2 regions of the Kurthia sp. FSL E2-0154 genome follow, and region 2 is predicted to be linked to the other one. Evidence: a T-box and tRNA genes for the amino acid it is inferred to sense, from the RefSeq annotation. Region 2 holds a T-box; the other holds one or more tRNA genes.

Region 1 (15,386 bases), 450 kb from region 2:
GAAACACTTATTTTAGAAAGTATGCAAGCTGGGTTAAGTTGGGCAACCATTTTAAAAAAGCGTGAAACAATGCGCGAAGCATTCGATTATTTTGATTATGAAAAAATTGCACAATATGATGAAGCCAAAATTGAGCACTTACTACAAAACGAAGGAATTATTCGTCATCGTGGTAAATTAACAGCAATGGTTCACAATGCTACCTTATTCATGGATATTCAAAAAGAATTCGGAAGCTTTAATGAATTCATTTGGACTTACACAGGGGGTACACCAATTCAAAATCACTTCACACAATTATCTGAAGTGCCTGCGACTACAGAACTTTCTACACGCATTAGTAAAGATTTAAAAAAGCGTGGTTTTAAATTTTTAGGTCCGACAACGGTTTATGCTTTTATGCAAGCAAGCGGCCTTGTAAACGATCATGTAACAACTTGTTTTTGCTATAAAAAAGGTCTGCATAGTGCTTAAAAGCATGCAGACCTTTTTTATTTAATACGCATCAACGAAGTCAGAGAAGAATCCATGAACCCCCATTTGTTTATGTCTTTTCATCGTACTTCGATCATTCACAGTATACGTATAAGAAACAATTTTTTTCTTTTTCAACGTTTGTACTAAAGGGGTATTTACAAATGTTTTATCAATACTCACTGCCCGAATACCTCGTTCATCACAAAATTCGGCTAATGATTGATTTGTATAACTTTCACGCCCAATCACATAGAGTACATCTTTAAAACCATAGTTTTTTAATAGTTGATAGTCTTGTTTGTAGAACATTTGAGGAATAAGACGTTTTTTATCACGTGGCTTTAAGTTTTTAGTATAGACATTAATTTTTTTATACAGCGTTCGTACTGCTTGAGGTGACTTTGTTTTACCATCTAAAATAATATAAACATCATCATATTTCTTTAACAATTTAATAACTTGTTGAAAATCGATTGGTTTATATTTGTCTTTATAAAGTCGATTCTTAAAAGTTTCATATGTTTGGTCTTTTATATCTTTCCAATCATGTCGCGCTACTACTTTTCCATCACTTGTCATATTAATATCTAACTCAATGAGGCGATGACCTTTCTCATAACTATTTTGAAAAGCCTCAAGTGAATTCGTATATTTATCTCCCTCTATTCCACCACCTGCATGTGCAATGATGGTATTTTCAGTCCACTCATAGGACTGGGCAAATGTCATATAGCTCGTAATGACAGCAATTAAAAAAAGTGCAGGAACAAAGATTGCAATAAAACGTTTCATTGTACCCTCCTTTTTCTAAGACATCATATCTATCATACTATATGTAAACAGAAATAGAAAAAATTTTTAAATAAGAAAATAGATTAACTAAAAGTATTTCATATACCTTTTAAAATTCAAAGAGGTTGTGACAAACAGTTCATTTCCTCTTTTAGAGTTCGCAACGAAAAAATGGAACCGTGTCACAGCACGATTCCGTTTTTTTTTCTTATACTTCATCATCATATTCATATAATTTTACTTATTGCTACCTTCACTAACTACCTCAAAAGCAATCGCTTCTTTTGGTTTAATCATATATAAGATAAATCCAATGAGACACCATACACCTAAAATTAGCCATTCCATAGGCCATACAAGTGCTGAAGGCATGCCTGGTAAATAGAATGTAATGAATAAAATACTCAATGCAATCGCTGCCACTCCTGTAAACTTCCAATATTTAATGCGATATGGACGATGTAATTCTGGTTCTACTTTTCGTAACTTCATAAACGCAAAAGATACTAATAAGTAACCTACGATAATACCCACTCCACCAGCATCTACAATCCATACAAGTGCCGGTCGACCTAAGAAAGGCGCAACTGCTGCTAAAATACCCAAGAAGATAATCGCATTTGTCGGTGTTTTGTATTTCGGGTGCATATAGGCAAACCATTTTGGAATCATATGATGTTCTGCCATCGCATATAAAATACGACTCCCTCCGATAATGAAGGCATTCCAACTTGTAATAATTCCTGCAATACCACCAATCACTAGGACATATCCCCAAACAGGACTACCAAATAGTGCAACCATTGCGTCTGCTGTTGCTAATTGACTTGTTAAAAGTTGTTCGTCTGGTAATGCTGCTGCTACACCAAAGACAACGAATAAATAGAAACATACCGCACTGACAATTGATACAATAATAATACGACCAATTGTTTTACCAGGTGCTTTAATTTCTGCTGCTACTTGTGGAATAACATCAAACCCTACAAATAAGAATGGAATCATAACAAGTACAGATAGTGTACCTCCGAATCCATCTGTAAACATCGGATCTAAATTTTTCATATCACCATTCGCAAAAGCCCCATATACCATAAGAGCTGCTACTAATACAATCGCAACTGTAAAAACATTTTGGAAAATAGCTGCTGGTTTAATTCCAAAGAAGTTTAGTGCTGTTAGTGCGACTGCACCTACAGAACCGATTAAAGCCCATGTAAGATACACTTCCCAACCACCTAATGTCCAAAGACTTACTTTATGTTCAACAGGCATTACGTAATCAATAACCGTTGGTAATGCAACTGCTTCAAATGTTACAACAGATACATAACCAAAAAGTACACCCCATGCTGCTACAAATGCACTCTTTTTACCAAATGCACGCTTAACGAATACTAATCCGCCACCTGTTTTAGGAATCGCTGCCGAAAGCTCCGCATACGTTAAACCGATAAAGATTACAAGTAATCCTCCTAATATAAATGCAATAATTGTTCCTAAAAAGCCTGCTCCTGTAATCCATTCTCCTGATAAAACAACCCATCCCCAACCAAGCATGGCGCCTAGTGATAGGAAAAGTACATCAACCTTTGACATCGACTTTGTAAATTCTTTGTTATTCTGATTCCCCATGTTATTTCCCCCTTCACGCTGTAGACTCTCGTTGCTTTCAAGCTTAAAAGCATGCTACACATTTTCAAAAAAAGCTAATACAACCCCATATATTCTGTATTAACTTATATAAATTCCCCTTTATTCCTTTCTTTATAGTGCTTACATAGATTATGAAGAATACCACTTTAAAATAAAAGAACCATCTTTTTCTTTTTTTTGGAACCAGTTCATTAGCACAGTATTTACTTATATTTAAAAGACAGATACATACATTTTCATAATTTTTACAATTCAACTAGAATACATAAACAGAACAAAAAAAATCGACCTAATCAGTCGATTTTAATTTTTCACAATATGAAATTAAAAATTCCGCAAAATCAATTACTTGATTCATTGTTTCTACAGAAACGACTACTAACTCATTTTTCCTTATACGGATAGCTAGTTGAATAACTGGATGCCATTGTTTCGGTAAATGCTGTAATCCATATATACCAGCATCATATTTTGAAGTCACCCCCACCTCCTTTAACGTATAAAATTGACGAAGTAACCCTAATACAATCCATTCAATTTCTTCTTTTATCTCTTCATCAGAAATAGATAAATCTAATTGAACTTCTTGCTTCAATCTTTCGACATAAGGTTTCCAATACTGCTGCATATTCTGAAATACATAGTGTCGAAGTTGAGAACCTGTAGTCGTTGGAAAAGGAGGATCTTGATAATTTTGATGTAAAGTCCACCAAGTAACCAGATTAAAGTTAAAGTAATCACCATAATCTAGTATTCCTTCATTATAGTAAAAATAAGTATTTAAAAATGGGGATTGGGATGATAGATCTGCTTTAGCTATATATACACAATCCATTGGTATGTTTTCTTGTTGTTCAAATTGCAAATGGAGTTGATTCAATATTTCTTTCTGGTCTAATGTTAGTTCTGGATTCGTTACAATAATACAATCGATATCACTTTTGTTTAATTCATATGTGTTTAAGCCAATAGAGCCATGTATAAAGAGCTCTAACTGATAATCAGGTAATAACTTATGGCTTAACGACATATAAGTATCTATAGCCTTCTTGACCGTTTCAGGAATAAACAATAGATTACCACCTTTCCAATTGAATTAACTTTAGTGTAAAAGAATAATAAAAAAAAGACTACTAGAATCTAGTAGTCTTTTATAGGATACCGGTGGTCGGGGTCGAACCGACACTCCAAAAGGAACACGATTTTGAGTCGTGCGCGTCTGCCAATTCCGCCACACCGGCATAATAATATGTAAAGTTTTAGAAATAAAAAAAATGGAGGCGGCAACCGGATTTGAACCGGTGATAAAGGTGTTGCAGACCTGTGCCTTACCACTTGGCTATGCCGCCATCTCATTATGAAATAAATTATGGAGCGGAAGACGAGGTTCGAACTCGCGACCCCCACCTTGGCAAGGTGGTGTTCTACCACTGAACTACTTCCGCAAAAATGGCTGGGGTACCTGGATTCGAACCAGGGCATGACGGAATCAAAATCCGTTGCCTTACCGCTTGGCTATACCCCAATAATGGGGCGACTGATGGGAATCGAACCCACGAGTGCCGGAACCACAATCCGGTGTGTTAACCACTTCACCACAGTCGCCATATTTAGATGTTTCTATATAAAAAAATGGGGCGACTGATGGGGATCGAACCCACGAATGCCGGAACCACAATCCGGTGTGTTAACCACTTCACCACAATCGCCATATTTATATGTTTGAAACTTTTATTTTATATTGGCAGGGGCAGTAGGAATCGAACCCACACCAAAGGTTTTGGAGACCTCTATTCTACCGTTGAACTATGCCCCTAAATAAAAAAATTAAAATAAATGGTGGAGGGGGGCAGATTCGAACTGCCGAACCCGAAGGAGCGGATTTACAGTCCGCCGCGTTTAGCCACTTCGCTACCCCTCCAAAGAGATATGCCGGCGAAAGGAGTCGAACCCTCGACCTACTGATTACAAGTCAATTGCTCTACCAACTGAGCTACACCGGCAAATGGTGGGTTTGGACGGAATCGAACCGCCGACACTTAGAGCTTCAATCTAATGCTCTACCAACTGAGCTACAAACCCACATGATTATTTATTTTAAAATGGCGGTCCGGACGGGACTCGAACCCGCGACCTCCTGCGTGACAGGCAGGCATTCTAACCAGCTGAACTACCGGACCATTTTTTAATTGGTTGCGGGGACAGGATTTGAACCTGCGACCTTCGGGTTATGAGCCCGACGAGCTACCGAACTGCTCCACCCCGCGATAATATTATATAAGAATTAATGGTGGAGGATGACGGGATCGAACCGCCGACCCCCTGCTTGTAAGGCAGGTGCTCTCCCAGCTGAGCTAATCCTCCATTTTATAAGTGGTGACCCCTACGGGATTCGAACCCGTGTTACCGCCGTGAAAGGGCGGTGTCTTAACCGCTTGACCAAGGGGCCACTGTATATTTCCGTTCATTGTGAGCGATCATGGCGGAGAGTAAGGGATTTGAACCCTTGAGACAGATGTTATCCGCCTACACGATTTCCAATCGTGCTCCTTCGGCCGCTCGGACAACTCTCCGAGAAAAAATGGCTCCGCTGACAGGACTCGAACCTGTGACCCTCTGATTAACAGTCAGATGCTACTACCAACTGAGCTACAGCGGAATGATATGATTTTTTTAACAGCCCGGCAGCGTCCTACTCTCACAGGGGGAAACCCCCAACTACCATCGGCGCTAAAGAGCTTGACTTCCGTGTTCGGCATGGGAACGGGTATGACCTCTTTGCTATCGCCACCAGACTATTTTCTTAAGATTTCTCTTAAGGACAAGAATTATTATATCAGTTTAACGAGTGAATGTCAATCGTTTTTCTAAAATAATTTTTATTCTTTCAAAACTGGATAAACGGTTCATTGAAACACAATTATTTTGGTTAAGTCCTCGATCGATTAGTATTCGTCAGCTCCATATGTCACCATACTTCCACCTCGAACCTATCTACCTTGTCGTCTTCAAGGGATCTTACTTACTTGCGTAATGGGAAATCTCATCTTGAGGGGGGCTTCATGCTTAGATGCTTTCAGCACTTATCCCGTCCATACATAGCTACCCAGCGATGCCTTTGGCAAGACAACTGGTACACCAGTGGTATGTCCATCCCGGTCCTCTCGTACTAAGGACAGCTCCTCTCAAATTTCCTACGCCCACGACGGATAGGGACCGAACTGTCTCACGACGTTCTGAACCCAGCTCGCGTACCGCTTTAATGGGCGAACAGCCCAACCCTTGGGACCGACTACAGCCCCAGGATGCGATGAGCCGACATCGAGGTGCCAAACCTCCCCGTCGATGTGGACTCTTGGGGGAGATAAGCCTGTTATCCCCGGGGTAGCTTTTATCCGTTGAGCGATGGCCCTTCCATGCGGAACCACCGGATCACTAAGCCCGTCTTTCGACCCTGCTCGACTTGTAGGTCTCGCAGTCAAGCTCCCTTGTGCCTTTACACTCTGCGAATGATTTCCAACCATTCTGAGGGAACCTTTGGGCGCCTCCGTTACCTTTTAGGAGGCGACCGCCCCAGTCAAACTGTCCACCTGACACTGTCTCCTACCCCGATCAGGGGTAAGGGTTAGAAGTTCAATACATTTAGGGTAGTATCCCAACAACGCCTCCTCCGAAGCTGGCGCTCCGGTCTCTCTGGCTCCTACCTATCCTGTACAAAATGTACCAAAATTCAATATCAAGTTACAGTAAAGCTCCACGGGGTCTTTCCGTCCTGTCGCGGGTAACCTGCATCTTCACAGGTACTATAATTTCACCGAGTCTCTCGTTGAGACAGTGCCCAGATCGTTACGCCTTTCGTGCGGGTCGGAACTTACCCGACAAGGAATTTCGCTACCTTAGGACCGTTATAGTTACGGCCGCCGTTTACTGGGGCTTCAATTCTCAGCTTCGCTTGCGCTAACCAATCCTCTTAACCTTCCAGCACCGGGCAGGCGTCAGCCCCTATACGTCATCTTACGATTTTGCAGAGACCTGTGTTTTTGCTAAACAGTCGCCTGGGCCTATTCACTGCGGCTCTCTCGGGCTTGCACCCTACTAGAGCACCCCTTCTCCCGAAGTTACGGGGTCATTTTGCCGAGTTCCTTAACGAGAGTTCTCTCGCTCACCTTAGGATTCTCTCCTCGACTACCTGTGTCGGTTTGCGGTACGGGCACCTATCTACCTCGCTAGAGGCTTTTCTTGGCAGTGTGAAATCAGGAACTTCGTCATAATTGACTCGCCATCACAGCTCAATGTTACAGGAAGCGGATTTGCCTACTTCCACACCTTACTGCTTGGACGTGCATAACCAACAGCACGCTTACCCTATCCTACTGCGTCCCCCCATCACTCAAATGGTAGATTGGTGGTACAGGAATATCAACCTGTTATCCATCGCCTACGCCTATCGGCCTCGGCTTAGGTCCCGACTAACCCTGAGCGGACGAGCCTTCCTCAGGAAACCTTAGTCATTCGGTGGACAGGATTCTCACCTGTCTTTCGCTACTCATACCGGCATTCTCACTTCTAAGCGCTCCACCAGTCCTTACGATCTGACTTCACAGCACTTAGAACGCTCTCCTACCACGGACATCTAAGATGTCCATCCACAGCTTCGGTGAATCGTTTAGCCCCGATACATTTTCGGCGCAGCGTCACTCGACCAGTGAGCTATTACGCACTCTTTAAATGGTGGCTGCTTCTAAGCCAACATCCTGGTTGTCTAAGCAACGTCACATCCTTTTCCACTTAACGATTACTTTGGGACCTTAGCTGGTGGTCTGGGCTGTTTCCCTTTTGACTACGGATCTTATCACTCGCAGTCTGACTCCCGTGTATAAATCATTGGCATTCGGAGTTTGTCTGAATTCGGTAATCCGGGATGGACCCCTAGTCCAAACAGTGCTCTACCTCCAAGATTCTTAAACACGAGGCTAGCCCTAAAGCTATTTCGGAGAGAACCAGCTATCTCCAGGTTCGATTGGAATTTCTCCGCTACCCACACCTCATCCCCGCACTTTTCAACGTACGTGGGTTCGGTCCTCCAGTAAGTGTTACCTTACCTTCAACCTGGACATGGGTAGATCACCTGGTTTCGGGTCTACAACCACATACTCATTCGCCCTATTCAGACTCGCTTTCGCTACGGCTCCGTCTTTTCAACTTAACCTTGCATGTAATCGTAACTCGCCGGTTCATTCTACAAAAGGCACGCTATCACCCATTAACGGGCTCTAACTACTTGTAGGCACATGGTTTCAGGATCTCTTTCACTCCCCTCCCGGGGTGCTTTTCACCTTTCCCTCACGGTACTGGTTCACTATCGGTCACTAGAGAGTATTTAGCCTTGGGAGATGGTCCTCCCAGATTCCGACGGAATTTCACGTGTTCCGCCGTACTCAGGATCCACTCTGGAGGGAATGAACTTTCAACTACGGGACTGTTACCCTCTATGGTAGGCCTTTCCAAGCCGCTTCATTTAACTCATTCCTTTGTAACTCCGTGTAGAGTGTCCTACAACCCCAAGAAGCAAGCTTCTTGGTTTGGGCTCTTCCCGTTTCGCTCGCCGCTACTAAGGGAATCGAATTTTCTTTCTCTTCCTTCAGGTACTTAGATGTTTCAGTTCCCTGAGTCTGCCATCAAAACGCTATGAATTCACGTTAGGATACTGTTCGATTAAAAACAGTGGGTTCCCCCATTCGGAAATCTCCGGATCAAAGCTTACTTACAGCTCCCCGAAGCATATCGGTGTTAGTGCCGTCCTTCATCGGCTTCTAGTGCCAAGGCATCCGCCATGCGCCCTTAATAACTTAACCTAATTGATTCCAATCTGCTGCGTAATACTTTGTCAGCTACACTTGTTCGAATGCTCATGTACGTATGTACACTCCGCTTCTCACTGCGTTTGCTTTCGCGTCTTACTTGCATCTTGAAATAATTTTCACATAAGTCATTAAGCCTAAAAAATTAAAACTTAATAATTCAAAATCTATAAAAGAAATTTGTGTTTGTGTTACTTTCAATGTCGTTTTATCCAGTTTTCAAAGAACAAGTTTTACTCTGCGACAAGTAATCGCAAGAGCAAGGTTTGAAGATCATTTGCATGAGCCTTCAAAACTAAACAGCAAGTAAGATAATCTGTATAAGACCCAAGGTCTTTTCCGTTATATTCCTTAGAAAGGAGGTGATCCAGCCGCACCTTCCGATACGGCTACCTTGTTACGACTTCACCCCAATCATCTATCCCACCTTAGGCGGCTGGCTCCTTACGGTTACCCCACCGACTTCGGGTGTTACAAACTCTCGTGGTGTGACGGGCGGTGTGTACAAGGCCCGGGAACGTATTCACCGCGGCATGCTGATCCGCGATTACTAGCGATTCCGGCTTCATGCAGGCGAGTTGCAGCCTACAATCCGAACTGAGAACGATTTTATGAGATTAGCTTACCCTCGCGAGTTTGCGACTCTTTGTATCGTCCATTGTAGCACGTGTGTAGCCCAGGTCATAAGGGGCATGATGATTTGACGTCATCCCCACCTTCCTCCGGTTTGTCACCGGCAGTCTCCTTAGAGTGCCCAACTAAATGATGGCAACTAAGAATAAGGGTTGCGCTCGTTGCGGGACTTAACCCAACATCTCACGACACGAGCTGACGACAACCATGCACCACCTGTCACCAATGTCCCCGAAGGGAAAATCCTATCTCTAGGACGGTCATTGGGATGTCAAGACCTGGTAAGGTTCTTCGCGTTGCTTCGAATTAAACCACATGCTCCACCGCTTGTGCGGGCCCCCGTCAATTCCTTTGAGTTTCAACCTTGCGGTCGTACTCCCCAGGCGGAGTGCTTAATGCGTTAGCTGCAGCACTAAGGGGCGGAAACCCCCTAACACTTAGCACTCATCGTTTACGGCGTGGACTACCAGGGTATCTAATCCTGTTTGCTCCCCACGCTTTCGCGCCTCAGTGTCAGTTACAGACCAGACAGTCGCCTTCGCCACTGGTGTTCCTCCAAATCTCTACGCATTTCACCGCTACACTTGGAATTCCACTATCCTCTTCTGCACTCAAGTTCCCCAGTTTCCAATGACCCTCCACGGTTGAGCCGTGGGCTTTCACATCAGACTTAAGAAACCACCTGCGCGCGCTTTACGCCCAATAAATCCGGACAACGCTTGCCACCTACGTATTACCGCGGCTGCTGGCACGTAGTTAGCCGTGGCTTTCTAATAAGGTACCGTCAAGGTACGTTCATTTCCTAACGTACTTGTTCTTCCCTTACAACAGAGTTTTACGATCCGAAAACCTTCATCACTCACGCGGCGTTGCTCCATCAGACTTTCGTCCATTGTGGAAGATTCCCTACTGCTGCCTCCCGTAGGAGTTTGGGCCGTGTCTCAGTCCCAATGTGGCCGATCACCCTCTCAGGTCGGCTATGCATCGTTGCCTTGGTAGGCCGTTACCCCACCAACTAGCTAATGCACCGCGGGCCCATCCTACAGTGACGCCGAAGCGCCTTTCAACTTCAAAACATGTGATTCGAAGGATTATTCGGTATTAGCCCAGGTTTCCCTGAGTTATCCCAATCTGTAGGGCAGGTTGCCCACGTGTTACTCACCCGTCCGCCGCTAAATCAGAGAAGCAAGCTTCTCGTCATTCGCTCGACTTGCATGTATTAGGCACGCCGCCAGCGTTCGTCCTGAGCCAGGATCAAACTCTCCATAAAAGTAGTTTGAAAGCTCATTTGCTTTGCTAGCGTTATCTTTTGATAACAATTGCTTATTCACTTAATGTGATAAGACTTGTTTGTGATTATCTTCTTGCTTGTTTAGTTTTCAAAGTTCATGTTATTGCGTCGTTTCTTAGCGACTTCAATATCTTATCATCTTATCGATTTGTTTGTCAACAACTTTTTTGAAAAAGTTTTTCCGACTTACCAATCAATGTTGATGTGTTATTTTGTTGTCATGTCTTACTGACATTTAATATAATACAATAACTTCTTATTCGAAGTCAACACTTTTTATAATTTTTTTTAAAAACTTTATTCAACCTTATATAAACGATGTTTTACATCATTCGACTTCGTCGGTAAAAGTTCTATCTTAATATAACCTTTATCAATTAAGTATTCAACAAATACCTCTAAGTTAATCGAGTAATTTTTCAATTCTTCATGCTCATGTAATTCTTGAATCGTCCATACATCTTTTTGTTTCATTACTTCAACAATATGACGACCGCTCTCAACAACCTTCTGATCTATAAAACTTTCTATATAAACAATTACTTCTAAAATCTTTTGATCAATAGGTCGTGGTTTTTCAATAAAGCCTTCATATAAATCATAAATTTCATTATTATATGTTTTTACTTGTTCCCACACTTTTAACTCTGGATAAACACCTACTTCAATAATAGAAAGTCTTGCTACATGATGTAGACATTCCATCATTTGAAAGAAAGCATCTACATAATCACGTTGTTCAAAACTCACACGACCTTCTTGAAATCTTCTAAGTAGCTTTGAAAATTCAATACCAAGTTTTACATGTCGACCGTATCGTGGATTATTTCGCATCTCTTGTCGCAGTGAATAAATTGTTTCATTACGATCAAATACAACACGACCGTCCATAATCCAATTGATGATTTTTTTATTCGTGCCTAATAATAACCATTTACGCAATTGTTTGTTTGTCACAATATGCATAGCTGCATGATGTTCTTCATATGTATAGTGCTTTGTAAAAACAGGTAGTTCTGCTTCTGCTACTAATATAAGAAGAATCGCATCTATATTATCTGTTTCGGGACTTAAATCATCAATCTTTTCAACTAAGATAGCACCTAATGTGTTTGGATCACTTGCTCGCTCTTGATAAATTGGACGTAAAATATGTTCCACTTGAATTCCCCCTGCTTCTACTCATTAGAAAATCATGTTCGAAAACGCACAAAATGAAATCCAGACACATGCATAGATTCATCTCTATCTTTAATCATATTAAAACGAAGGTCACTCGGCAAGAGTTAACAATAAAAAAAGGAATTGCGTTATGCAACTCCCTTTTGTTTTTACTGCGACTGCTCTTCTTGACATTCAGGACATACACCATAAATCTCTAAACGGTGTGAATTAATTTTAAAACCTGTTACGTGTGAAGCGAAATGTTCAATTTCGTCAAGCCCAGGATAATGGAAGTCTACAATCTTACCACATGACTGACAAATCGTATGATAATGTTTACTTGTAACAAAATCAAAACGGCTTGCATTATCGCCATATGTTAATTCTTGTACTAATCCGGATTCTTTAAATACACGTAAATTATTATAAACAGTGGCTACACTCATATTCGGAAATTTCGACTCTAATGATTTATAAATCTCATCAGCTGTTGGATGTGACATCGCTTCAATCAAATATTCTAAAATCGCATGACGCTGCGGTGTTATCCTAACGCCTGTTTTCTTGAGCGTGTCTAGCGCAGTTTCTAATTGCATTTCAGACATCGCCATGCACCTTCCTTCATAAGTATTCTTTAATTATAATTGTTATAATTAGTTTATCTAATATTAGTGGTTACTGTCAACTTCTTATACTCAAAATTAAAATACCACGCAGCTATTCTCAAATAGACACGTGGTATTGAAAATTAGTAACCGTTTTTTAAATTTACTTGGTTCGTAATTTGATCATGATTATCCTTACGATAGTGACGATAGTTTTCTTTAAAAATATCGAAACTTCTTTCAAGATAACGAGAAGACTGACTTGAGACATGTGGCGACACAGTTAGATTCTCTAAGTCGTATAGTCGTGAGTCTGATGGTAAAGGTTCTTGTTCAAATACATCACACACTGCATAGGCAATCTCTTTTTGTTGTAGTGCTTCTATCAAGACTTCTGTCGCTACTAAATCGCCTCGTCCAAAATTCAAAAATAATGTGTCGGGGTTCATCGCTTTAAAATGATCTGCTGTTAATAAATATTTTGTTTCTTTTGTACTTGGCAAAACAGACAAAATAATCTCAGCTCGAGGTAATGTGTCTAATAATTGATTGAAAGCAATCATTTCATCCATATAATCTGCCTGTTTACCTGAACGATTACAACCAATTGTGTGTACACCGAAAGCTTGAAGTAAACGCCCTATCTCACTACCAATTGCACCCGGTCCTAAAATAAGAGCTGTTGCACCATTTAACTCTTTGGAAGGCATTTTTCTTTTCCAATTATGTGCGCGTTGTTCAGCATAAATTGCTGGTAATGAACGATAGTAAGATAGAATATGTGCTAAAACTGATTCTGTCATCGGCTTTTTATGAATACCTCTTACATTCGATACGATAACCTCTGTTTCGTCCAATTCTGCAAGCGGCATTTTCTCAATTCCAGCAGAAGCAACAAAAATCCATTTTAGTTTTTTCATGGACTTCATATGCTCAGGCGTTAAATCTTCTCCATATGTCACAAGAATTTCTGCTTTTTCTAACTGAGTGTTATCCACTTTCGTATCATAAACGATTTGTTCTTCTGGCATGAACTGTTCTAAATCCTTTTTTAAATCTGGTCGTGGATCAAATGTGAAATAAATCATTCATTCTCACCTCTTAAAACTGCTGCTACTTTCGCAACATGATCTTTGACCCGAACATTACGCCACTCTTCTTGAACAATACCTTCTTTATTAATTAAAAACGTCGAGCGTACAATCCCCATGTATTCTTTACCAAAATTCTTTTTCAGTTGCCATACACCATAGGCTTCTGCTACTTTAACATCTGTATCAACTAATAAAGAGAATGGTAAGTTATGTTTTGCGATGAATTTTTCATGTCGTTCAGCTGGATCTGGACTTACACCAAGAATGACAGCATCTAAATCTGAAAAATCTTCGTAAGCCGCAGCAAAATCACAAGCTTCTGTTGTACAACCTGGTGTCATATCTTTTGGATAGAAGTATAAAATTACATTCTTTTTACCTAAGAAACTTTCTAGGGCTACTTGTTCCCCTTTTTCATTTGGTAATGTAAATAAAGGTGCTTTTTTATTTTTCAATGATTCCATCTAAATCCCTCCATGAATTGAATTATTTCTATTGTAACAATATATTTGGTAAATATCGTGAATTTTGTATACAATGAAAAAATAGTTGACCGTTTCTCCAATATGATATAAAGTTACGACGATAAAGAATGAAAGAGAGGTTACCCACTTTCACATGAAATTAGGTGCCCGGATATTAAAAACAGGTGTAGCAATTGTTTTCGCACTTTACTTAGCGAGCTGGTTTGAACTACCTGCTCCTATCTTCGCAGGAGTCGCGGCAATCTTTGCTTTACAACCTTCCATCTATCGGTCTTACAAAACCATTATTGAACAAGTTCAAGGGAATCTAATCGGCGCTGTTATCGCCGTTATTTTCGGTCTTACATTTGGTCATTCCTATGTAGTCGTTGGATTTGCTGTTGTGGTGACACTCATCATTATGATGAAGTTCAAATTAGAAGGGAGCATCTCACTTGCTCTCGTAACGATTATTGTGATTATGGAATTTCAAGAAGGCTCTTTCATCGAGTTCGCGATGTGGCGATTTGTCACAGTCATGACCGGTGTACTTGCAGCATTCATCATCAACTTAATTTTCTTACCGCCTAAATACGAAGAAAGATTATTCACATCGATTAAGTATTTACAAACAGATATTATTAAGTGGATTCGTCTCGCTGTTCGTCAAGCATCTGAACATACATCAACAAAACAATCTTTACGTCGACTTCGCAAACAGTTCGAACGTGTAAATAATTTGTACAAATTATTTAAAGAAGAACGTGGTTATACAAAAAAAGCACGAAATATGAAACACCGTAAACTTGTCGTCTATCGTCAAATGTTAATTACGATGACGAAAAGTATCGAGGTATTAAATCGTCTTCACCTGCATGAAAATGAATTATCGCATCTTCCTGAAAAGTTCCATATTATGATTCAAGAACGTCTTGATTTCTTACTAACATATCACGAGCAACTATTGCTGAAATATACTGGTAAGTTAAAAGCAGAACATACAACATGGATTGGCGAAGAAGAATTTTTACAACGAAATGAAGTTATGGATATTTTCGCGCAACATATTGTACATGAACATGCGAGTGAAAGTGAAGAAGAGTTCTCAAGTTACCACTTGTTACACATTCTCTCACGCATTTTAGATTATGAAGAGAACTTAGAACATCTGAACACACTGATCACTTCGTTCATTCAACACCATGCATCTGAATCGTTCAAAGAAGAAAATGAAGAAGTTATTTAAAAAAACCGAAATCGCGCCTTATGATGCGATTTCGGTTTTTCTATTTCAATCTAATACTTGTACTTGGAATAAATCGTGATATGCTCCACCTGCTTGCATAAGC
Region 2 (15,386 bases):
TAAATAAAACATATCAAATTAAAAAAGAGATTGAAGTATTACGTCAGAAGATGAAATCAGCTGTAGAGCAAGAAGAGTTTGAAGAAGCAGCAAAACTTCGAGATGAGGTAAAACAACTTGAAAAACAGTTAACGCAAGGTGGTGCAGCGAACGATGAAGATTGATCATTTTCTAAAAGGTGACAATATTAGTTGGATGGCTGGCGATGGTGAGCACGGTGATATTGTCATGAGTACACGTATTCGTTTAGCGCGTAACATATCTGCGTATCGTTTCCCACGTGCTTTTAGTGAAGAAGAAGCGATGGCTATTGATCGTCAAGTGAGTAGTGCTTTACTCGACTGCGAAACACTTCAAACACCACTCTATCACTTTGATTTGGGGCAAAGACCTTCTTTGCAAAAACAAATTTTAGTAGAGAAGCATTTAATTAGCCCACAACTTGCGAAAAAAGAACGGATTGGTTCGATTCTCGTATCTGAAGATGAATCAATTAGTGTCATGATTAACGAAGAAGATCACATTCGCATTCAATGTTTAGAACCAGGACTTAATCTTAAAAAAGCTTTACTAAAAGCAAATGAAATTGATGATTGTATTGAAAAACAAGTGAACTATGCATTTGATGAAAAATTTGGTTATATGACCACTTGTCCGACAAATGTAGGGACAGGATTACGTGCTTCCGTCATGATGCACTTACCAGCTCTTACGATGACGAATCAAGTTCGCGCCTTAATCAATATGATGCCACGACTAGGTTTAATCGTGCGTGGAATTTATGGTGAAGGAACAGAGGCTGTAGGGAATTATTATCAAATTTCAAATCAAGTAACACTTGGTAAATCAGAAGAAGAAATCATTCAAGAATTAGAAACGATTGTAGAACAAGTTGTTGCAAAAGAGGTGGAAGCTAGAAAGGCAATGTTAGAACATGCGCCGATTGCAATTTCAGACCGTTTGCATCGCTCGTTAGGAGTCTTACAAACAGCTCGAATCCTATCGAGTACAGAAGCTGCGAATTGTTTATCTAACGTGCGTTTGGGTATAGATTTAGGTATCATACAAAGAATTCCAAATGAAGTTTTAAATAAATGTATGCTGATTATGCAACCGGGCTTCTTACAACAATATACAGGTACAACATTGAAGCCAAATGAGCGAGATGTGTACCGCGCGACATTGATTCGCGACATGATTAGCGAAGCATGCCAAAATAAATTGGAAGATGAAGGAGAGGACTCATATGATGTTTAATCGATTTACACAAAGAGCTCAAAAAGTATTGCAATTAGCACAAGAAGAAGCCATTCGTATGAAGCATGAAGCGATTGGGACAGAACACATCTTACTTGGATTAATTCGAGAAGGTGGTGGAATCGCTGCAAAAGCTCTTGAGGCTATTGAAGTGAGTCCTGAAATGATTGAAGAGGGTATTGAAGAACTTGTTGGTACAGGTTCTAAAAATGTTGGACCAATCGTTCATTACACACCTCGTGCTAAAAAAGTCATTGAGTTATCAGTAGATGAATCTCGTAAATTAGGTCATTCATATATCGGAACAGAGCATATTTTATTAGCTCTTATTCGTGAAGGTGAAGGTGTTGCTGCTCGTGTATTAAATAATGCAGGTGTTAGCTTAAATAAAGCGCGTCAACAAGTATTACAACTGCTTGGTAGTTCAGATGCAGGTCAAAACGGTAACGCTGCTGCACCGACAGCAAATACGCCAACATTAGATAGCTTAGCGCGTGATTTAACAGAGATGGCGCGTGAAGGTAATTTAGATCCAGTAATTGGACGTAGTAAAGAAATTACACGTGTGATTGAGGTATTATCTCGTCGTACAAAAAACAACCCTGTTATTATTGGTGAACCGGGTGTTGGTAAAACAGCGATTGCAGAAGGATTAGCACAACAAATTGTGAATAATGAAGTGCCTGAAATCCTACGTGATAAGCGTGTTATGACACTTGATATGGGTACGGTAGTTGCAGGTACAAAATATCGTGGTGAGTTTGAAGATCGCTTGAAAAAAGTGATGGATGAAATTCGTCAAGCAGGTAACGTTATCTTATTCATTGATGAGTTACACACATTGATTGGAGCGGGTGGTGCAGAAGGTGCAATTGATGCATCAAACATCTTAAAACCTTCTCTAGCGCGTGGTGAACTACAATGTATCGGTGCAACAACATTAGATGAGTATCGTAAATACATTGAAAAAGATGCTGCATTAGAACGTCGTTTCCAACCAATTCAAGTAGATGAACCTTCTGTAGAAGAAGCGATTCAAATTATTGAAGGTTTACGTGATCGTTATGAAGCGCATCATCGTGTGAAAATCTCAGATGTTGCAGTAGAAGCAGCTGTTAAAATGAGTGATCGTTACATTTCAGATCGTTTCTTACCAGATAAAGCGATTGATTTAATTGACGAAGCAGGTTCAAAAGTACGCCTACGTTCTTACACAACACCTCCGAACTTGAAAGAGTTAGAAGTTCAGTTAGAAGCACTTCGCTCAGAAAAGAATGAAGCGGTGCAAAGTCAAGAGTTTGAAAAAGCAGCGAACCTACGTGATTCTGAACAAAAATTAGTTGCGCAATTAGAAGAAACAAAGAAAAAATGGAAAGAAGACCAAGGTCGTTCAGAGTCTGAAGTGACAGTGAATGATATTGCAGAAGTTGTTTCGATGTGGACAGGCATTCCAGTTGCAAAACTAGAACAAGAAGAGTCTACAAAATTACTGAATTTAGAAGAAGAATTGCACAAACGTGTAGTAGGACAAAGTGAAGCAGTTGAAGCAATCTCTCGTGCGATTCGTCGTGCACGTGCGGGATTAAAAGATCCAAAACGTCCGATTGGTTCATTCATCTTCTTAGGACCTACCGGTGTAGGTAAAACAGAATTAGCTCGTGCGTTAGCTGAAGTTATGTTCGGTGAAGAAGATGCGATGATTCGCATTGATATGTCTGAATACATGGAAAAACATTCGACTTCTCGCTTAGTTGGTTCGCCTCCAGGTTATGTAGGATTCGATGAAGGTGGTCAATTAACTGAGAAAGTACGTCGTAAACCATATTCAGTTATCTTGTTAGATGAGATTGAAAAAGCACATCCAGACGTATTCAACATTCTATTACAAGTATTAGATGATGGACGTTTAACAGACTCAAAAGGGCGCGTTGTCGATTTCCGTAATACAGTTGTTATTATGACTTCAAATATTGGTGCAGAAGCACTGAAATATCGTAAATCTCTTGGTTTCGGTGCGCAAGAGAAAAAACAATCACAAGAAAATTCAAAACAAGTGATGTTAGAAGAACTGAAAAAAGCATTCCGTCCAGAATTTTTAAACCGTGTGGATGAAATGATTGTCTTCCATCCACTTGAGAAGAAAGAATTAAATGAGATTGTTAAAAAGATGGCAGCTCAATTAACAAAACGTCTAAAAGAACAAAACATCGAATTAGAATTAACGGAAGCTGCATTAGACCGAATTGCAAATGAAGGTTATGATCCAGAATATGGTGCAAGACCACTGCGTCGTGCAATTCAGAAAAATGTAGAAGACCGTTTATCAGAAGAAATTCTAAAAGGTACAGTTCTAACAGACCAAATTGTTGTATTTGATGTACAAGATGGCGATTTCGTTGTTCATGTCAAAGAAAAAGCGAAAAACTAATTTTAGATAGGTGAAAACCTATACGAAATTAAAATTTAAAAACACTCCGAACAGACGTTTGGAGTGTTTTGCTTTATAATAAGGGAATATGAATGCGGAGGTGCACAAAGTGGCAAAGAAAAAAACAAAGTTTATGTGTACAGGTTGCGGTTATGAAGCGCCGAAATGGATGGGGCGTTGTCCAGGGTGCGGTGAATGGAATACGATGATTGAAGATGTTGAGATTGTACAAAAAGGCCCTCGCGGTGCATTCCAACATACAGTGAGTAAATCACAACAAAAAGCCATGCCGATTATTTCAGTCGAAACACAAGAAGAACCACGTGTACAAACAGAATTACACGAGTTGAATCGCGTGTTAGGTGGCGGTGTCGTACCAGGTTCACTTGTCCTAATCGGTGGCGACCCAGGGATTGGAAAATCTACACTGCTATTACAAGTATCTGCCTTATTATCGAATCAAGGGCATCGTGTTTTATATATATCGGGTGAAGAATCCGTTCGCCAAACGAAGCTACGCGCAGAACGCTTAGGGGTAAAATCTGCTGAACTCTATATTTACTCTGAAACAAATTTAGAATTTTTACATGAAACAATTGAGGAAGTACAGCCGAAGTTTGTCATTGTCGATTCTATTCAAACCGTACATCATCCAGAAGTGACGAGTGCACCAGGAAGTGTATCGCAAGTTCGAGAGTGTACAGCAGAATTAATGCGTATTGCGAAAACGAAAAATATCGCTATTTTCTTAGTTGGTCATGTAACGAAAGAAGGACAAATTGCAGGACCGCGTATTTTAGAACATATGGTAGATACCGTTCTTTATTTTGAAGGAGAACGTCATCACACATATCGTATTTTACGCAGTCAAAAAAATCGATTCGGTTCTACGAATGAAATTGCGATTTTTGAAATGTTGCAAGGTGGGTTGAAGGAAGTACTAAATCCATCAGAACTATTTTTACAAGAACGTTCGCAAGGTGCGCCAGGGTCTACAGTTGTCGCCTCAATGGAAGGGACAAGACCGATTTTAGTAGAGATTCAAGCTCTTGTAACACCATCAAGTTTTAACTATCCAAAACGCATGGCGACAGGATTGGATCAAAATCGAATTTCATTATTAATGGCTGTTTTAGAAAAACGTATGGGTCTAATGCTACAAGCACAAGATGCCTATATTAAAGTAGCAGGTGGTGTAAAGTTAGACGAACCTGCCATCGATTTAGCCGTCCTAGTATGTATCGTATCGAGTTTTAAAGATGCGAATGCTAACGCTACGGACTGTTTTGTAGGTGAGGTTGGTTTAACGGGTGAAGTGCGACGTGTGTCACGTATCGAACAACGTGTTCAAGAAGCAGCGAAACTCGGTTTCAAACGCGCGATTATTCCGGCGTCTAACTTAGGTGGTTGGGAGTACCCAGAAGGGATTCAAGTGATGGGTGTAGAGACCGTAAACCAAGCTTTGAAAATTGCGTTCAAAGAAATGTAATGATTTCAAAAAGAAAATGACAAAACGTCTACCTCAAAAGAGAGTTTAGTTGGCAAAGTATGTATAATGAGCTCAAGGGGAGGTGAGAGAAATGTTAAAACGAATCGTTCAAGTCGCATTTTTGTTCATCGGGGGTACATTAGGGTTTATCTTATTACCGCCATTATTTGATGTTATTCATTTAAGTTCAAACTCTTGGATTAACAATCCCTATGTGACGGTTTCGCTTGGTGCAGTTCTTTTATTCATTCTGTCTTTTGTATTGGCAGATCCGTTTATTCGATTTATGAAATTCTTTGAAGAGCGCCTATTAAAAGCACCTGTGGGCGACTTATTATTTGGAACAATTGGTTTAATCATAGGTTTAACACTAGCGTTTTTAGTAGGTGTTGCACTTGATGGTCTTCATTTAGCAGTAATTAGTGATATTGCACCAATCTTATTATCCATTGTTTTAGGATATGTTTTCTTCCAAGTCGGTTTCAAAAAACGCGATGAATTAATGTCTGTTTTCACATCGCGTTCTAATAAGAAAAAAGAAGCAGATGTAGGTGCGGAGAGTTTTAACGAAGTAGGTTATAAGCTACTAGATACAAGCGTTATTATCGACGGTCGAATTGCAGATATTTCAAAAACCGGTTTTATTGAAGGTGTTTTAGTTGTCCCGCAATTTGTATTAACTGAATTACAGCATATTGCCGACTCATCTGATACATTAAAGCGTACAAGAGGTCGACGTGGACTTGATATTTTAAAAGTACTTCAAGATGCTTCAAATTCAAATGTCTTAATTACTGAAATTGATTTTGAAGATGTACCTGAAGTGGATTTAAAATTAGTACGTCTGGCAAAAAAGATGGGTGCACAAATTCTAACGAATGACTTTAACTTAAATAAAGTATGTGAGCTACACAAAGTAAGTGTGTTGAATATTAATGACTTAGCTAACGCAGTAAAACCTGTCGTCATTCCAGGTGAAGAAATGAACGTTGTCGTCATCAAAGATGGTAAAGAGCATAATCAAGGGGTTGCCTATCTAGATGATGGAACGATGATTGTTGTAGAAGAAGGAAGGTCGTACATTGGACAAGCGATTGTCGTAATTGTGACATCTGTTCTCCAAACTTCAGCAGGACGAATGATTTTTGCTAAGCCAAAAAACCATAAATAGTGGTAGTATAAATGTATAAACGAACAGGGGCTGTCCCCAAGAACCAATTGAGGTTTTTTACGGACAAAGCCCCTTTTATATTGAAGGAGTGTACGTTATATGCAGTATGACGTGATTTTACCTGCTGCTGGTAGTGGGAAACGAATGGGCGCTAATCAAAATAAGCTATTTTTAGAATTAGCAGGCATACCTATATTGATTCATACATTACGTGTTTTCGAACAAGATACGCAGTGTCGAGCAATATATTTAGCTGTAAAATCAGAAGAACGTGCCTATATTCAGCAACAATTGGCACAATATGAAATTCATAAAGTAGTTGCGATGCCTGATGGTGGTGAAGAACGCCAGCATAGTGTTTATGCGTGTATACAAGAAATAAAGAATGGTGAAATTGTCCTTGTTCATGATGCAGCAAGACCATTCATTGAATTACCGACGATACATAAGCTTGTACAACAGGCAACAGAAAAGGGTGCAGCAATCGCAGGTGTTCGAGCAAAAGATACAATGAAAAATGTACAAGATGATAAAATACAAGAGACGGTGGATCGTTCAAATCTATGGATGATTCAAACACCACAGGCTTTTCGATTTGAATTATTAAATCGTGCAGAACAACAAGCAGCAGCAGATGGTTTTTTAGGAACCGATGAAGCGATGCTAGTGGAACGATTAGATGAATCCATCTATATTGTTGAAAGTAGTTATGAAAATATAAAGATGACAACCAAAGAGGATTTAGTTTTTGGTGAAGCGATTTTAAATCGTAGAACAGGAGGACATTCATATGTTTAGAATTGGACAAGGTTTTGATGTACACGAGTTTGCGGAAGGACGACCATTAATTATCGGTGGTATTACAATTCCACATGACAAAGGATTGATTGGGCATTCAGATGCAGATGTATTGTTACATACGGTAACAGATGCAGTATTAGGCGCAATCGGTGAAGGGGATATCGGGCGACATTTCCCAGATACAGACCCAGAGTTCAAAGATGCAGATTCAGCAAAATTATTAGCGTACATTTGGAAGATTGTTGAGGAGAAAGGGTATAAGTTAGGAAACGTAGATTGTACAATCATGGCACAACGTCCTAAAATGGCTCCATATATCGAACCAATGCGTAATCGTATTGCAGAACTATTAAATGCAGAACCAGATCAAGTAAATGTGAAAGCAACAACAACAGAAAAGCTTGGATTTGTTGGTCGTGAAGAAGGTATTGCAGCAATGGCAACAATTTTGTTAATCAAAGCCTGAGTTCCTTTAAATTTCAAGGAGCGAGTGGTAAAATGAGGAAAGTTGAATTTTTCTCGACAAATTAGGAGGATCTGAATTATGACTAAAAAAGTTCGTGTACGTTACGCACCAAGTCCAACAGGACATTTACACATCGGTGGCGCACGTACAGCATTATTTAATTATCTATACGCAAAACATTATGATGGGGATTTCGTATTCCGTATTGAAGATACAGATGTAGCTCGTAACATCGAAGGCGGAGAAGAATCTCAACTTCACAACCTTGAATGGTTAGGCATCATCCCTGTAGAATCACCAATCATTGGCGGTCCATACGGTCCATATCGTCAAATGGAACGTTTAGACACATATACAGAGCATGCACAACAATTACTTGAAAAAGGTCTTGCTTACAAATGTTTCTGTACATCAGAAGAATTAGAAGCAGAACGCGAAGCGCAACGTGCAAATGGTGTAGCCGCTCCTATGTATAAAGGGACTTGTCGTCACTTAACTGCAGAAGAAGTTGCAGAAAAAGAAGCAGCGGGTTTACCATACACGATTCGCTTTAAAGTACCAGCAGAAGAAACATATGTAGTTGATGATTTAATTCGTGGCGAAGTAACGTTTGAATCAAAAGACATCGGTGACTGGGTAATCGTAAAAGCAAATGGAATCCCAACATACAACTATGCGGTTGTTTTAGATGATCACTTAATGGAGATGACACACATCTTCCGCGGTGAAGAGCATCTATCAAACACACCAAAACAAATGATGATTTACCGTGCATTTGGTTGGGAAGTACCTCGTTTTGGTCATATGACATTAATCGTAAATGAAAATCATAAAAAATTATCAAAACGTGATGAGTCAATTATTCAATTCATCTCACAATATAAAGATTTAGGTTACTTACCAGAAGCAATGGTCAACTTCCTTGCATTACTTGGTTGGTCTCCAGAGGGTGAAGAAGAAATCTTCTCAATGGATGAGTTAATCGCTCAATTCACTGAAAAACGTTTAACAAAATCACCTTCTATGTACGATACTCAAAAGTTAAAATGGATGAACAACCAGTACATGAAGAAGTTATCGCATGAGCAAGTGGTTGAACTATGCTTACCATTCTTACAAAAAGAAGGTCTTGTTCCTGAAAATCCAACAGAAGAAGAAGCGGCGTGGGCATCTCGTTTAATCGGCTTATACCATGAGCAAATGAGTTACGGTGCAGAAATCGTTGAATTATCAGCACAATTCTTCACAGACGCATTAACATATAGTGAAGAAGAACAAGAAGTATTAGCTGGTGAACAAGTTTCAGAAGTAATGGCTTCATTCAAAGCACAACTAGAAGCACTTGAAGACTACGTAGCACCAGAAATTAAAAAGGCAATCAAAGCTGTTCAAAAAGAAACAGGTCATAAAGGTAAAAATCTATTCATGCCAATTCGTGTTGCAACAACAGGCGAAATGCATGGACCAGAATTAACAGATGCACTTGAACTTTTAGGTAAAGAAACAGTCATTGCACGCATCGAACCATTTATTAAATAAGTTTTCTTTTTTGCAAAGACATTGTAGAATAGAGTTACTTATACAACATAAAGCGTTGAAGAGGAGAAGTATGTGACGCAAGCTCCAAAAAGAGAGGACCATCATCGGCTGAAAGTGGTCTGAGCCTCTGTAAAGCAGAAATGCACCTCTGAGTATTTGATTGAACCATGTTTTTAATGAGGTAGGTCAAATCGGTTTGTCACCGTTATCGACCTTGAGTGGAATAGAGGCTGGTTAGTCCTATTCAATCAGAGTGGAACCGCGTACTTTCTCGCCTCTGTCTATCTTTACGATAGATGGGGGTTTTTTTATTAAACTTAATATCTAAAGGAGTGTTTCATTTGGCTATTCAAATTTTTAATACATTAACACGCGAAAAAGAAGAATTTAAACCAATCGAAGAAGGAAAGGTGCGCATGTATGTATGTGGACCAACTGTTTACAACTACATTCATATCGGAAATGCACGCCCGGTAATCGTTTATGATACAGTTCGTCGCTACTTAACGTATCGTGGTTATGAAGTAGATTATGTTTCAAACTTCACAGATGTAGACGACAAAATCATCAAAGCAGCAAACGAATTAGGTGAAGATGTATCTGAATTAACAGAGCGTTTCATTGCAGCATATTTTGAAGATATTACAGCACTAGGTGCCCAAAAAGCAGATGCCCATCCACGTGTAACAGAACATATGGATGAAATTATCGAGTTCATCGATGTATTAGTTCAAAAAGGATATGCGTACGAATCGCAAGGAGATGTGTATTACCGCACACGCAAATTTAAAAATTATGGACAATTATCACATCAATCTGTAGATGATTTAAAAGTTGGCGCACGTATTGAAGCAGGAACGAAAAAAGAAGATGACTTAGATTTCGCATTGTGGAAAGCAGCAAAACCAGGTGAGATTTCATGGAAGAGTCCTTGGGGTGAAGGCCGTCCAGGTTGGCATATCGAATGTTCTGTTATGGTTCACAATCATTTTGGTGATACAATCGATATTCACGCTGGTGGACAAGATTTGAAATTCCCTCACCATGAAAACGAGATTGCGCAATCAGAAGCTTATACAGATAAAAAATTCTCAAATTATTGGATGCATAACGGGTATATCAATATTGATAACGAAAAAATGTCAAAATCACTAGGTAACTTTATTTTAGTACATGACATCATTCAACAAATTGACCCACAAGTGTTGCGATTCTTTATTCTATCTGTACATTACCGTAACCCAATTAACTTTGCGCAAGACTTGGTGGAAGCAGCAGCGAATGGTTTAGATCGCCTTCGTACAACGCATCAAAATCTACAACATCGTCTAAAAGCAGCAACGAATTTAGTTGAGGTAGACGAAGCTGAATTACAAATTATTGAAGATGCAAAAGCTTATTTTGTTGAATCAATGGATGATGATTTCAATACAGCAAATGCCATTTCAGCACTATTCACCATTTCAACTGCTGCAAATAAATATTTAACAGCTAAAAATACAAACACAGAAGTTTTAGAAGCGTATAAAACAGCGCTAGAAGAATTAACAGGTGTATTAGGTATTCAATTAGCGCAAGCAGAGGAATTATTAGATGCAGACATCGATGCGTTAATCGAAGAACGCCAACAAGCTCGTAAAGACCGAAACTTTGCGCGCGCAGATGAAATTCGTGATATTTTAAAAGAACAAAACATTATTTTAGAAGATACACGTCAAGGTGTACGTTGGAAACGAGGCTAATCAATTGGGACAATTAAGAGATATTGATGTAAAACAATTGAATGCTCTAGCGCTTGCTTATATGGGAGATTCTGTTTTAGAAATTGCGGTACGTGAACACTTATTACGTAATGGTAAAGTGAAGCCGAATATTCTACATCGTGAAGCAACGCGCTATGTTTCTGCAAAAGCACAAGCAAAAGTTGTACGAAAAATGATTGAAGAAGAGTTCTTTACAGAAGACGAAGCGAGTATATTAAGACGAGGACGCAACGCAAAATCAGGTTCTGTACCGAAGAATACAGACGTACAAACATATCATTACAGTTCAGCATTTGAAGCTGTTTTAGGTTATTTATATTTATTAGGACAAGAAGAACGGATAGCGGAAATTATTGCTTATACGATTGAAACAGTGGAAGCTGAGAAATAGGAGGTTATCAATATGGATAACAGACGAGGTAAACGAGAAGAACGTGATCGTCGCGGTAATAAAATTACGCGCGATGGTCGCAAACCTAAAAAGCATACAAGAAGACCATACGAAGAGCCAAAAGAAATCGTAGAAGTTGTCGAGGTAGAACAAAAAGATAAAGAAATGATTGCAGGTAAAAACCCTGTATTAGAAGCATTGCGCGCGACACGCGATATTAATAAAATTTGGGTAGCAGAAGGTGTAAAAAAAGCAGGGATTGCAGAACTGCTTGAATTAGCAAAAGAACGTGGAATTGTTGTACAATTTGTACCAAAACAAAAAGTCGATGGTCTAACTTCTGAAAACCATCAAGGTGTTGTTGCATCAGTAGCTGCATATAATTATGCGGAATTAAATGATATTTTTGCGATTGCAGAAGAACGTGGTGAAGATCCATTTATTTTAATTTTAGATGAATTAGAAGATCCACATAACTTAGGCTCAATTATGCGTACAGCAGACGCTGTTGGCGTACATGGAATCATCATTCCAAAGCGTCGCTCAGTTGCTTTAACAGCAGTGGTAGCAAAAGCTTCAACTGGCGCAATTGAGTATATTCCAACAGTACGTGTCGGTAATTTATCGCAAATCGTTGATGAATTAAAAGAACGTGGTGTATGGATTGCTGGGACAGATGCAAAAGGTTCTGAAGACTATCGTCGCATGGATGCAACATTACCTCTTGCCGTCATTATCGGTAGTGAAGGTAAAGGTATGAGTCGCGTATTAAAAGAGAAGTGTGATTTCCTCTACAATTTACCAATGGTTGGACATGTTACGTCATTAAACGCCTCGGTAGCTGCATCATTATTGATGTATGAAGTGTACCGTAAGCGTCACGAATTATAAGTGATTGCCTATGGATATTATGTTGGTAGATGGGTATAACATCATCGGAGCTTGGAAAGAGCTACAAGAATTAAAAAAGCATGGACTAATTGAAGCACGTGATCGTTTAATTGAAATGATGGCAGATTACCAAGCGTATTCAGGCATGAAAGTAATCGTCGTTTTCGATGCATACCTTGTCCCAGGAAATGCGACCAAACTTAAAAAACACGAAGTCGAAGTTATTTTTACAAAATCAAAAGAAACAGCAGATGCTCGTATTGAAAAATTATCGAATGAGTTAATGTCACGTCGAACAAAAGTTTATGTAGCCACAAATGATATGGCTGAACAAAATGTCATTTTTGGTAATGGCGCACTAAGAAAATCAGCGCGTGAATTTGAAATCGATGTTCAAACTGCTCAAAAAGGTATTGAAGAAAAAGTACGACAAACGATTAAAGAAAAACCTGTGCGTCCACTAAATATGTCAGAAGAAGTACATGAGGCGCTTGAAAAAATACGTAGAGGAAAATTTTAGGTATATGGATAAATATTGTTAGTTACGTTATACTAGGTCTAACTATGCAGGGAACATAAATTGGGGTGGTACTTTGATAACTGATCAATTACAAGAAAAGCAACAACGGTTTAAAACCCTTACAGATGAGCAGTTAGTCGTTCGTTCTCGTGAGGGCGATAGTGATGCGTTAGATTTTTTGATTACAAAGTATAAAAACATTGTTCGACATAAAGCAGGGTCTTATTTTTTAATAGGAGCTGACCGAGAAGATATTGTGCAAGAAGGCATGATTGGTCTATATAAAGGGATTCGAGATTTTAACGAAGATAAGCAAGTGACATTTAAAGTTTTTGCGGAACTATGTATCACACGTCAAATTATCACAGCAATCAAAACAGCGACGCGTCAAAAACACATTCCTTTGAATTCTTCTGTTTCGCTTGATAAGCCGATTAATGATGATGAACAAGTGAATACATTGTTAGATATTTTGGCGACGAATGAACAAGATGATCCGCAAGAAGTTATGGTGAGTAAAGAACGAGTCCATTACATGGAATCAAAAATAAAAGATGTGCTTAGTGCGTTTGAAAAACAAGTATTGGCTCTCTATTTAGATGATTGTACATATCAAGAGATGTCATTAGCACTGAAAAAAGAAGTGAAGTCGATTGATAATGCTTTACAACGTATTAAGCGCAAGTTAGAACATCATATTTTGAATATATGAGCTAGTTGACAGAAAAGATTGTAAAGTGTTAGTCTTTTAACAGAACAATGCCTAAAAAGGTGATGACAATGGCAAACAAAATCGTTTTATGTTGTGAAAAATGTGGCGCTCGTAATTATCATTTACCGGCCCCAAAAGATCTTTCAAAACGCATGGAGTTAAAAAAATTCTGCTCAACTTGTAATGAACACACATTACATAAGCAGACACGATAGCATTTATATAAGATTTATTCGGAGGTTAGGTTAGATGGCAAAGTTAAAGCAGTTTTTCAAAAACGTCCTATCTGAGATGCGAAAAACAAGCTGGCCGAAACGTAAAGAGCTTAGTAAATATACACTTGTTGTAATTTCTACATTAATCTTTATGGCAGTATTCTTTATGCTAGTGGACTTAGGAATCTCAAAATTATTCCGTATGTATTTGGATTTATAGACGAAAAATGTTATGATTTGTGAAAGAGCCCGTAATGTGTACGGGTTTTTTCATTTGCCTTAAAAAAGGAGGGAATGGACCACGCGTCCAGACAATTATGGAGAAGAATTGGTATGTTGTTCATACGTATTCAGGTTACGAGAATAAAGTAAAGTTAAATCTCGAAAAACGTATCGAAACAATGGGAATGTCGGATAAAATTTTCCGCGTAATCATCCCAGAAGAACAAGAAACAGAAGTAAAAGATGGTAAGAAAAAAACATATATGCGTAAAACGTTCCCAGGTTACGTTCTTGTCGAGTTAATTATGACAGACGATGCTTGGTATGTAGTACGTAATACACCAGGTGTAACAGGATTTATCGGTTCATCAGGTGGCGGTGTTAAGCCAACTCCATTATTACCAGAAGAAGTAGAAGTCATCCTTGCGCAAATGGAAGCGAACTCACCAACTGTAGAACTAGATTTCGCAGTAGGCGACTTAGTAGAAGTGAAAGAAGGACCTTTCGCACACTTCCAAGGTGTGGTTGAAGAAATTGATGCTGATAAACAAAAAATTAAAGTAAATGTTGATATGTTCGGCCGTGAAACGGTTATGGAACTAGATTTTGCACAAGTTTTAAAAGTTTAATCACTTTTGAACTTGCCACAAAAACATAAAAGTGTTATCATTTCAAAGGTCAGACTGTAATGTATGACTACCGTAATTTTTAATGTTATCGGAATAAGCCGACAGACAGATATTGAGTGGGAGGGGAAACCCTTTGACCACATCACGGACTTAAGGAGGTGTGTCTCGTGGCTAAAAAAGTTGTAAAAGTTGTAAAACTTCAAATTGAAGCTGGTAAAGCAAATCCAGCTCCACCAGTAGGTCCTGCACTAGGTCAAGCAGGTGTTAACATCATGGGGTTCTGTAAAGAATTCAATGCTCGTACACAAGACCAAGCAGGTTTAATCATTCCAGTAGAGATTTCTGTATTTGAGGATCGTTCATTCACATTCATTACAAAAACTCCGCCGGCAGCAGTGTTACTTAAAGTAGCAGCTGGTATTAAATCAGGTTCAGGTGAACCAAACCGTGTTAAAGTAGCTACAGTGAAACGCGATAAAGTTCGCGAAATCGCTGAAACAAAAATGCCAGACTTAAACGCAGGTTCTGTAGAAGCTGCTATGTTAATGGTAGAAGGTACTGCACGTAGCATGGGTATTGTCATCGAAGACTAATCCCATTACTTGATAGAGAAGTTTTGTTTTTTGGAGGTTGCGACAGTTTCACAAGATTGAAACTCGCAGCCTTTATTCGTGGGAGGTTTATTCCGCTACAACCACAATCAAGGAGGAAATTATAATGGCTAAAAAAGGTAAAAAACTACAAGAAGCTGCTAAGCTAGTAGATAAAAATAAACTATACACAGTAGCAGAAGCTGCTGAGTTAGCAAAAAGCACAAGCACTGTAAACTTTGATGCAACTGTAGAAGTTGCTTTCAACTTAAACATCGATACTCGTAAAAACGACCAACAAA

What was found. A T-box is a leader RNA that pairs with one kind of tRNA and senses whether it is charged. The one in region 2 lies ahead of cysS (cysteine--tRNA ligase), so its partner is inferred to be a tRNA-Cys.
Region 1: it has a tRNA-Cys gene. The T-box ahead of cysS (cysteine--tRNA ligase) is inferred to sense a tRNA for this amino acid. The anticodon was not compared.

Annotation. Positions count from the first base shown of each region.
Region 1 covers NZ_JBBOPO010000001.1:2,024,928-2,040,313, forward strand. The annotation lists gene MHB75_RS09945 (DNA-3-methyladenine glycosylase I) at 1-474, shown strand, start outside; gene MHB75_RS09950 (glycerophosphodiester phosphodiesterase family protein) at 496-1,269, opposite strand; gene MHB75_RS09955 (APC family permease) at 1,507-2,904, opposite strand; gene MHB75_RS09960 (aminoglycoside adenylyltransferase domain-containing protein) at 3,215-3,997, opposite strand; tRNA gene MHB75_RS09965 (tRNA-Leu) at 4,085-4,166, opposite strand; tRNA gene MHB75_RS09970 (tRNA-Cys) at 4,201-4,274, opposite strand; tRNA gene MHB75_RS09975 (tRNA-Gly) at 4,296-4,370, opposite strand; tRNA gene MHB75_RS09980 (tRNA-Gln) at 4,376-4,450, opposite strand; tRNA gene MHB75_RS09985 (tRNA-His) at 4,455-4,530, opposite strand; tRNA gene MHB75_RS09990 (tRNA-His) at 4,559-4,634, opposite strand; tRNA gene MHB75_RS09995 (tRNA-Trp) at 4,668-4,741, opposite strand; tRNA gene MHB75_RS10000 (tRNA-Tyr) at 4,763-4,846, opposite strand; tRNA gene MHB75_RS10005 (tRNA-Thr) at 4,856-4,928, opposite strand; tRNA gene MHB75_RS10010 (tRNA-Phe) at 4,932-5,007, opposite strand; tRNA gene MHB75_RS10015 (tRNA-Asp) at 5,029-5,105, opposite strand; tRNA gene MHB75_RS10020 (tRNA-Met) at 5,116-5,192, opposite strand; tRNA gene MHB75_RS10025 (tRNA-Val) at 5,214-5,289, opposite strand; tRNA gene MHB75_RS10030 (tRNA-Glu) at 5,300-5,374, opposite strand; tRNA gene MHB75_RS10035 (tRNA-Ser) at 5,406-5,498, opposite strand; tRNA gene MHB75_RS10040 (tRNA-Asn) at 5,508-5,584, opposite strand; rRNA gene rrf (5S ribosomal RNA) at 5,605-5,720, opposite strand; rRNA gene MHB75_RS10050 (23S ribosomal RNA) at 5,851-8,780, opposite strand; rRNA gene MHB75_RS10055 (16S ribosomal RNA) at 9,142-10,689, opposite strand; gene MHB75_RS10060 (nucleotidyltransferase-like protein) at 11,008-11,871, opposite strand; gene perR (peroxide-responsive transcriptional repressor PerR) at 12,042-12,485, opposite strand; gene MHB75_RS10070 (NAD(P)-dependent oxidoreductase) at 12,623-13,567, opposite strand; gene bcp (thioredoxin-dependent thiol peroxidase) at 13,564-14,037, opposite strand; gene MHB75_RS10080 (FUSC family protein) at 14,192-15,283, shown strand; gene MHB75_RS10085 (ABC transporter ATP-binding protein) at 15,329-15,386, opposite strand, start outside.
Region 2 covers NZ_JBBOPO010000001.1:2,471,137-2,486,522, reverse strand. The annotation lists gene MHB75_RS12405 (UvrB/UvrC motif-containing protein) at 1-164, shown strand, start outside; gene MHB75_RS12400 (protein arginine kinase) at 154-1,257, shown strand; gene MHB75_RS12395 (ATP-dependent Clp protease ATP-binding subunit) at 1,247-3,685, shown strand; gene radA (DNA repair protein RadA) at 3,795-5,174, shown strand; gene MHB75_RS12385 (PIN/TRAM domain-containing protein) at 5,266-6,345, shown strand; gene ispD (2-C-methyl-D-erythritol 4-phosphate cytidylyltransferase) at 6,445-7,143, shown strand; gene ispF (2-C-methyl-D-erythritol 2,4-cyclodiphosphate synthase) at 7,136-7,612, shown strand; gene gltX (glutamate--tRNA ligase) at 7,691-9,151, shown strand; T-box leader at 9,198-9,433, shown strand; gene cysS (cysteine--tRNA ligase) at 9,493-10,893, shown strand; gene MHB75_RS12360 (Mini-ribonuclease 3) at 10,898-11,305, shown strand; gene rlmB (23S rRNA (guanosine(2251)-2'-O)-methyltransferase RlmB) at 11,471-12,196, shown strand; gene MHB75_RS12350 (NYN domain-containing protein) at 12,207-12,716, shown strand; gene sigH (RNA polymerase sporulation sigma factor SigH) at 12,790-13,428, shown strand; gene rpmG (50S ribosomal protein L33) at 13,476-13,643, shown strand; gene secE (preprotein translocase subunit SecE) at 13,678-13,863, shown strand; gene nusG (transcription termination/antitermination protein NusG) at 13,961-14,494, shown strand; gene rplK (50S ribosomal protein L11) at 14,662-15,087, shown strand; gene rplA (50S ribosomal protein L1) at 15,212-15,386, shown strand, end outside.